Regions from separate parts of the Dactylosporangium sp. McL0621 genome, predicted to be linked through region 2. Evidence: riboswitches for the same ligand, from Rfam matches in the RefSeq annotation. Region 2 holds a riboswitch; the other holds the start of a gene.
What was found. A riboswitch is a leader RNA that binds a small molecule or an ion and turns the genes downstream of it on or off. The one in region 2 is predicted to bind thiamine pyrophosphate.
Positions count from the first base shown of each region.

Region 1: linked by a shared signal. The riboswitch ahead of thiS (sulfur carrier protein ThiS) and the one ahead of ACPPVO_RS53270 (ECF transporter S component) in region 2 are both predicted to bind thiamine pyrophosphate.

Region 1 is NZ_CP188259.1:10,814,620-10,819,018, forward strand. It holds gene thiD (bifunctional hydroxymethylpyrimidine kinase/phosphomethylpyrimidine kinase) at 1-433, opposite strand, end outside; gene ACPPVO_RS51195 (thiamine phosphate synthase) at 430-945, opposite strand; gene ACPPVO_RS51200 (thiazole synthase) at 939-1,703, opposite strand; gene thiS (sulfur carrier protein ThiS) at 1,696-1,899, opposite strand; TPP riboswitch at 1,899-2,009, opposite strand; gene thiO (glycine oxidase ThiO) at 2,035-3,078, opposite strand; gene thiE (thiamine phosphate synthase) at 3,075-3,683, opposite strand; gene ACPPVO_RS51220 (aldo/keto reductase) at 3,702-4,399, shown strand, end outside.
Region 2 is NZ_CP188259.1:11,248,411-11,252,809, forward strand. It holds gene ACPPVO_RS53260 (acyl-CoA dehydrogenase family protein) at 1-753, opposite strand, end outside; gene ACPPVO_RS53265 (alpha/beta fold hydrolase) at 807-1,637, opposite strand; TPP riboswitch at 1,690-1,807, shown strand; gene ACPPVO_RS53270 (ECF transporter S component) at 1,886-2,455, shown strand; gene ACPPVO_RS53275 (ABC transporter ATP-binding protein) at 2,456-3,784, shown strand; gene ACPPVO_RS53280 (energy-coupling factor transporter transmembrane component T family protein) at 3,781-4,399, shown strand, end outside.

The DNA.
Region 1 (4,399 bases), 430 kb from region 2:
GCAGCACCGAGGCCTCGCGCAGGTTCGGCGTGACGACGGCGGCGTGCGGGAAGAGCAGGTCGAGGTACGCCCGCTCGGCGTCGGCGGTGAAGAGCCGGTCGCCGGAGGAGGCCACGAGCACCGGGTCGACGACCAGGCCCGGCAGCCGCGGCGCGAACCGAGCCACGAGCGCGACGGTCTCCGGGGTGGCCAGCATGCCGGTCTTCACGGCGGCGACGGGCAGGTCGTCGAGGACGGCCTCGAGCTGGGCCTGCACGAACCCCGGGTCGACGGCGGAGATGGCCCGCACGCCGACGGTGTTCTGGGCGGTGAGCGCGGTGATCACGCTGGTGCCGAAGACCCCGTGTGCGGCGAAGGTCTTGAGGTCGGCCTGGATCCCGGCCCCGCCCCCGGAGTCGGAGCCGGCGATGGTGAGCGCGACGGGCGGGTTCATGCGGTGAGGAGCTCCTTCACCAGGCGGCCCGGGTCGTCGGCGCGCATGACGGCACCCATCACGGCCACGCCGGCGGCGCCCTCGTCCAGGCAGTCGCGGACGCGGGCCGGGGTGTCGACGCCGCCGAGCGCGTAGACCGGCACGGGCGCGACCACCGCCATGCGGCCCAGGGCGGCCAGGCCGAGCGGCGGGCCGTACCCGGGCTTGCTGCGCGTGGCGAAGATCGGCGAGAGGGTGACGTAGTCGGCGGGGTCGTCGGCGGCCGCGAACAGCTCCTCGAGGCCGTGGCACTTGCACAGCTCGCCGTCCTCCTCCAGCAGCAGGCGGCCGCCGACCTGGTCGAGGCGGGTGCGCAGGGCCGCGGCGAGCTTGAGGCGGCGCCGCGGCGGGAGGTCGTGCTCGCGCAGGACCACCACCCGGGCCCCGCCGTCGACGGCGCCCGCGATCACCTCGTCCAGCGGGCGTTCGGCCTGCCGGCGGTCGGTGAAGACGATGAGGCCGGGCTCTACCACGGCATACCTCCGGTCGGGCTGGATGCGGTCGCGTGCAGGCGCCGGGGGATCCGCCCGGCCAGGTGGGCCAGTCGGCCGGCCCGCACCGCGAGGCGCATCGCCTCGGCCATGCGCGCCGGGTGCTCGGCCCGGGTGACGGCGGAGGCGAGCAGCACCCCGTCGCAGCCCAGCTCCATGGCGAGGGCGGCGTCGGAGGCGGTACCGATCCCGGCGTCGAGAATGACCGGCACGGTGACGAGCCGCCGGATCAGCGCGATGTTGTGCGGGTTGCGGATGCCCAGCCCGGAGCCGATGGGCGCGCCGAGCGGCATGACGGCCGCGCAGCCGGCGTCGGCCAGGCGCTGGGCGAGGATCGGATCGTCGCTGGTGTACGGCAGGACGACGAACCCGTCCTCGACGAGCCGGGCGGCCGCGGCGACCAGCTCGACGCCGTCGGGCAGCAGGGTCTCCTCGTCGCCGATCACCTCGAGTTTCACCCAGGCGGTGCCGAACGCCTCCCGGGCCAGGTGGGCGAGCTTGACCGCCTCGGTGGCCGTGTAGCAGCCGGCGGTGTTGGGCAGCACGCGTACCCCGCACCGCTCGACCACGCCGAGGAGCGAGGGCGCGGCCGGGTCGAGCCGGCGCAGCGCGACGGTGACGAGCGCGGTACCGCTGGCCCGGATCGCCGCCTCCAGGGCCGCGTGGCTCGTCGCCCCGCCGGTGCCGAGGATGAGCCGGGACGACAGCTCCACGCCGTCGAGCACAAGGGCGTCAACCACCCTGGACCGCCGTCAGCACCTCGACGTGGTCGCCGTCGGCCGGGCGCGTCTGCGCCCAGCGCGATCGGGGTACCACGTCACCGTTGAGGGCGACGGCGATCCCGCGCGGATCGTCTCCGGCGAGGGCGCGCACCACGTCGGCGACGGTGGTGCCGTCGGCGACGCTCGATGCGACCGCGTTGACCACGAGCTTCATAGGGCTCACTCCTGCCTCCCTGCGCCGGCATGACCCGGATCAGGTTCGACGGTCGGGGGCTGACAGCCCCCCTCTCAGCCCGGTCACACCGGACTCCCGTGGGGTACGTCTCCGACCATAACGCCGCCGACATGGTCAGGTAAAGCGCGCTGCCCCGAAGGCGCGAAGGTCGACCCCGGTCGCGCCGAGCAGCGCGAGGTCGGCGACGGCGGCCGCGGTGACCGGGGCCAGGAGCACGCCGTTGCGGTGGTGACCGGTGGCGACCAGCGCCCCGGACGGCGCCAGGCGGTCGATGACCGGGGCGTTGTCGGGCGTGCCCGGGCGCAGGCCGGCGAGGGTCTCGGCCAGCGCCAGCTCGGCGACGCCGGGCAGGAGGTCGGCGGCCGGGCGGAGCAGGTCCAGCACGCCGCCGGCGGTGACCGTGGTGTCGGCGCCGCGCTCCTCCTCCGTGGCGCCGACGACGAGCTCGCCGTCGGCGCGCGGCACGAGGTACACGTGCCGCCCCGCCGCCACCCCCCGCACGACGTGCCGCAGCAGCGGCTCGGCCCCCCGCAGCCGCAGCAGCTGGCCCTTCACGGGGCGCACCGGCAGCCCGGTCAGCGCGGCCGAGCCGGTGCCGTTGGCGACGATGATCACATCGTCCCGCAGCGTGGACAGCTCGGTGACGTCCCGCGCCTCGAACCGCACCGGCAGCGTGCGCAGGGCCCGCAGCAGCCGCCGCGGGTCGACCTGGTGGTCGCCGGGGGCGAGCGCGCCGCCGCGGACCCGCGGGGCGAGCAGCGGCTCGAGCTCGCGCAGCCCCCGGCCGGTGAGCGGCTCGATGGGGGTACCCGCGCGGCGGTAGAAGCCGATCAGCCGGTCGATCTCGGCCTGGTCGTCGGCGGTGAGCGCGACGAGGAGGGTGCCGTCGGTGCGGTACGCGATCGACGCCCCGGTCCGGGCCTCGACCCGCTCGGCGAACGACGGCCAGCGGCGCATCGACTCGAGCATCAGCGCCTGCAGCTCCTCCTCGCCGAACACGGCCTCGCCGGTGGGCGCGAGCATTCCGGCGGCGACCAGCCCGGCCCCGGCCGAGGGGTCGCGGTCGTACACCGTGATCGCTGCGGCGCCGCGCTCGACGAGCTCGAACGCGACGCTGAGGCCGATGATCCCGCCGCCGACGATCCCGAACGTCGTCATGCGGTGAACTCCAGGGCCGCGGCGTACGGGTCGGCGGCCCCGCTGACCGCGCCCACGACGGCGACGGCGTGCGCGCCCGCGGCGAAGAGCTCGCCGGCCCGGGCCGCGGTCACCCCGCCGATCGCCACCACCGGCACGCCTACCGCCTCGGCCACCGCGCGCACCCCGGCCGGCCCGATCGCGTCGGGCAGCCCGGTCTTCGTGGTGGTCGCGAACGCGGGCCCGACGCCGAGGTAGGAGGCGCCGTCGGCGACCGCCCGGCGCGCGGTCTCGGGGTTGCGGGCGGTGGCGCCGAGGATCGCGTGCGGGCCGAGCACGCGCCGGGCCGCGGCCACGGGCAGGTCGTCGGCGCCCACGTGCCCGCCGTCGGCCCCGGCCGCGAGCGCGATGTGCAGCCGGTCGTTGACCAGGCAGGTACGGCCCAGCTCGCGGCACATCGCCAGCACGCGCACGGTCAGCTCGTAGGCCTCGCGATCGGTGACGGCGTCCTCGGGCCGCACCTGCACGACGTCGAAGCCGGCCCGCAGTGCCGCCGCGACGACCTCCAGCGCGTTGCGGCCGGGCCGCGTATCGGTCACCAGATGCAGTCGTCCGATGGTTGGCATCGCGATAGCTTTTCAGACATGAAGCAAGTGCGACTCGGCCGGACCGGCCTGCAGGTCTCCGAAATCTGTCTCGGCATGATGAGCTACGGCAACCCCGCCATCCGCCCGTGGGCGCTCGACGAGGAGGGCGCCGACCCGTTCGTGCGCCGCGCCGCCGAGGGCGGGATCACGTTCTTCGACACCGCCGACGTCTACTCCGTCGGCGCCAGCGAGACCATCACCGGGCGTCTGCTGGCGAAGTACTTCACGCACCGCGACGACTACGTGCTCGCCACCAAGGTGCACGGCCGGATGAGCGAGGCCGCGAACGACGGCGGCCTGTCGCGCAAGCACATCCTGGCCGCCATCGACAACTCGCTGCGCCGCCTCGGCACCGACCACGTGGACCTGTACCAGATCCACCGCTGGGACGCGGAGACGCCGATCGAGGAGACGATGGAGGCCCTGCACGACGTCGTCCGCGCCGGCAAGGCCCGCTACATCGGGGCGTCGAGCATGTACGCCTGGCAGTTCTCCAAGGCCCAGCACCTCGCGCGCACCAACGGCTGGACGCCGTTCGTGTCGATGCAGAACCACTACAACCTGGTGTACCGCGAGGAGGAGCGCGAGATGCTCCCGCTCTGCGCGGACCAGGGCGTCGGCGTGATCCCGTGGAGCCCGCTCGCCCGCGGCCTGCTGGCGGGCAACCGGGGCCGCGGCGGCGAGCGGCGCACGAC
Region 2 (4,399 bases):
GTTCTCCAGGCCGCGCAGGCCCATGAACGCGTTGCGGCGCTCGATCGTCACACCGGGCGCGTCGGCCTCGACCACGAACGCGGTGATGCCGCCCTTGTGACCCTCGCTCTTCGGGACCAGCGCCATGACCACGTACAGCGTGGCCAGGGTGCCGTTGGTGGCCCACAGCTTCACGCCGTTGAGCAGGTAGTCGCCGTCCTCGGTGGGCACCGCGGCGGTGCGCAGGTTGGCCGGGTACGACCCGACCTCCGGCTCGGTGAGCAGGAACGCCGAGACCTCGCCGGCGGCCAGCCGCGGCAGGAACCGCTGCTTCTGCTCGTCGTTGCCGACCAGTTTGAGCGGCTGCGGTACCCCGATCGACTGGTGCGCCGACAGCAGCGCGCCGATGGACGGGTTGACCGAGCCGACGAGCATGAGCGCGCGGCAGTAGTCGAGGTTCGTCAGGCCCAGCCCGCCGTACTTCTGGTCGATCTTCATCCCGAACGCGCCCAGCTCGCCGAGGGAGCGGAGCACCTCGTCGGGGATGCGCGCGTCGCGCTCGATCTGCTGCCCGTCGACGGTCTCGACGTAGGCGGTGAGCTTTTCGCGGAACTCGACGCCGCGGGCCTCGGCGGCGGGGTCGAGCTCCGGCAGCGGGTCGATGAGATCGAGGCGGAGCCGGCCGAGGAAGAGCTCCTTGCCGAAGCTGGGCTTCCTCCACTCGGTCTCGCGGTTCTCCTCGATGACCTTGCGCGCCTCGCGTTCCGCGCGCACCGACGTCGAAACCATGGACACCCCCAGGTGGACGCTCCTGAACCTCCAGGTTATTACCCGCGAGTAGCGTTGACTATGCCGACAATCGCCGCGGCTACCTCGGCGGGCGCCTCATCGGGGATCCAGTGGCTGATCCCGGCGAGCGGGACGAACCGGTAGTCCCCCGCGACGTAGGAGGCGCAGGCGCGGGCCGCCGTCGGGCCGATCGCCACGTCGCCGTCGCTCCAGACATACGTGGTCGGGACCGTCGCCGGGCCGAGGCCGACCAGGTCGAGGGGGCTCATCGCGCGGTACCAGTTCAGCGCCGGGGTCAGCGCGCCCGGCTCGAGCAGGGCCCGCACGTAGGCGTCGGCGTCGGCGTGGGCCAGCGGGGCGAAGATTGCCCGCAGCCGCCGCCCGCCGTCGGCCAGCAGCACCTCCTCGGCCTTCCCCGGCTGCCGGAAGAGCTTGATGTACGCCGAGCGCTCCTTCTGGTCCGGATCGTTGGCGTACGCGTAGGCCGAGGCGTGCGGGTGCGGCACCGAAACCGCGGTGAGCGTGCGCACCCGGGAGGCGTGCCGCAGCGCCACGTGCCAGGCGCAGATGGCGCCCCAGTCGTGCCCCACCAGGTGTACCGCCGGAATGTCCAGCGCATCGAGGACGGCGACCACGTCCAGGGCGCACTCGGTGATCCGGTAGGCCTCGACCTCCGCGGGCCGGGCGCCCGGCGAGGTGCCCCGCTGGTCGAGGGCGTAGGTGCGCAGCCCGGCCGCGTGCAGCCGCGGGGCGACGTCCGCCCACTCGCCGCTGTGCTGCGGGAAGCCGTGCAGCAGCAGCACCGGCTCGCCGTCCTCGGGGCCGCCGTCGAACACATCGAACGTGAGCGAGCGCGCCGTGATTTTCATGACCCGAGACTACGAGCAGACGACGTTCACTGTTACCGTCGGGAAACAACTGCACATCCGACAGGGGAGCGCACAGCGCTGAGAGTGCGGCGGCCGCGTCAAACCGGCCCCGCAGACCCTCGAACCTGATCTGGGTAATGCCAGCGCAGGGAGCTCGGTCACCTCACGCCAGCACGCCATGCCGCCGTACCCCGGCGGTGCGGCGTCGCGTCTCCTTCTGGTTCGCCTGAACTGGGAGGTATCCAACAATGCAGACTCGTTGGCGGACCGTCGACATCGTCGTCGCGTCCATCATCGCCGTCGCCTTCGCCGGGGTGTTCTACGCCTGGAACAACCTGTGGAACGCGCTGGACAGCTTCGCGCTGCCGTGGCGCGCGGTGATCTACGGCGTGTGGCTCATCCCCGCGGTCCTCGGGCCGCTCGTGATCCGCAAGCCCGGCGCCGGGCTGTACACCGAGCTCGTGGCCGCGATCGTCTCGGCGCTCTTCGGCTCGGCCTGGGGGCTCACCGTCGTCGTGTCCGGCCTGGTGCAGGGCATCGGCGGCGAGTTCGGCTTCGCCGCGACCGGCTACCGCGGGTACAAGCTGGGCAATGCGCTCGTCGCGGGCGCGCTGTCCGGCGCCGGGGCGGCGCTGTTCGACCTGAGCGTGTACTACGGCGACACGTTCACCGCCGGGCAGAAGTGGACCTACGCCGCGCTGGTCGTGGCCAGCGGCGCGGTCGTCGCCGGGGCCGGCAGCTGGGCGCTGCAGCGCGCGCTGGCGCGGACGGGCGTGCTGGACCGGTTCCCGTCCGGGCGGGAACGCGTAGCAATCTGAGTGAGCACGGTCGAGCTCAGGAACTTCGGGTGGCGGCACGCCGGGCGCAAGGCCTGGGCGGTCCGCCACCTCGACCTGCGCATCGAGCACGGCGAGCGGGTACTGCTGCTGGGCGCCTCCGGGGCCGGCAAGTCCACCCTGCTCGCCGCGCTCGCCGGCCTGCTCGCCGAGGACTCCGGCGAGCAGGAGGGCGAGGTCCTGCTCGACGGGCGCCCCGCGCGGCAGGCGCGCGGCGAGACCGGGATCGTCTTCCAGGACCCGCAGACCCAGCTCGTGATGAGCCGGGCCGGCGACGACGTCGCCTTCGGCCTGGAGAACCGGGGCGTGCCCCGGTCCGAGATCTGGCCGCGGGTCGACGCGGCGCTGACGGCCGTCGGGTTCCCCTATGACCGCGGCCGCGGTACCGCCGAGCTCTCCGGCGGCGAGCAGCAGCGCCTGGCCATCGCCGGGGTCATCGCGCTGCGGCCCGGGCTGCTGCTGCTCGACGAGCCGACCGCGAACCTCGACCCGGACGGGGCGCAGCTCGTCCGCACCGCCATCGCCAAGGTCATCCAGGATCTCGACGCGACCCTGGTGCTGGTCGAGCACCGCGTCGACGAGGCCCTGCCCCTGGTCGACCGCACGATCGTGATCGGCGACGACGCGGGCGCCGTCTGGACCCCCGGCGCCCCGCTGCCGTCCCGCCGGGCCGCCTCCGCCCCCGGCGAGGCCCTGCTCACCGCCGAGCGGCTGGCCCTGCCGCACACCGCCAACACGGTCGACGAGGCCGTCCTCGCGGGCCAGGCGCTCGCCGTCGAGGGCCCCAACGGCGCCGGCAAGACCACCCTGGCGCTGCTGCTCGGCGGCCTGACGCGGCCGTCCGGCGGGCGGGTGGTGGCCGCGGCCGCGCTGGCCGGCCGGGACGCGGGCCGCCCGCCGCACCGCTGGCGGGCGCGCAGCCTGGCCGCCCGGATCGGCTCGGTGTTCCAGAACCCGGAGCACCAGTTCGTCACCAGCACCGTCCGGGCCGAACTGGCCCTGGGGGGCGCGCCGGAGGCGACGGTCGACGAGCTGCTCCAGCGGCTGTACCTCGACCGCCTGGCCCTGGCCAACCCCTTCACGCTCTCCGGGGGCGAGCAGCGCCGGCTCAGCGTCGCGACCGCCCTCGCCGCCGCCCCGCGGGTGCTGGTCCTGGACGAGCCGACGTTCGGGCAGGACCTGCGGACCTGGCGCGAGCTGGTGACCCTGCTGGCCGACCTGCGCGACGAGGGCCGGGCCCTGGTGCTGGTGACCCACGACCCGCAGCTCGTGGCGGCGATCGGCGACCGACGGCTGGAGCTGGGACGATGACCTGGCTCGCCCGCCGCGACGCGACCGCCAAGCTCGCCGCCGCGCTGCTGGTCACCGCGGCCGTCGTCACCACCCTCGACCCGGTCGCCTCGCTGACCGTCATCGGCGCGCTGCTGGTGCTGCTGCCCTTCACCGGGCTCGGGCCGGCGACCCTGTGGCGGCGGGGCTGGCCGATCCTGCTCTCCGCCACCGGGATCTTCCTGTTCACGGTGCTCCTCGGGGCCCGCGACTCGCCGGTCGTCGCCCACCTCGCCGGGCTCGACGTGCGCGCGAACGCGGTCGGCTACGCGCTGCGGCTGCTCGCGGTCGGGCTGCCCGGCTTCGTGGTCTTCGCCACCATCGACCCGACCGACCTCGCCGACTCGCTCGTCGCCCACCTGCGGGTCCCGCCCCGGTTCGCGATCGGCGCCCTGGCCGCGCTGCGCCTGGCGCCGCTGCTGGCCGGGGAGTACCGGCTGATCCGGCTGGCCCGGCGTGCCCGCGGTACCGCCGCCGGGCCCTTCTCCACGCTCTTCGGCCTGCTGGTGGCGGCCATCCGGCGGGGCATCCGGCTGGCCACGGCCATGGAGGCGCGCGGGTTCGACCGTGCCGGACCGCGCACGATCGCCCGGGACA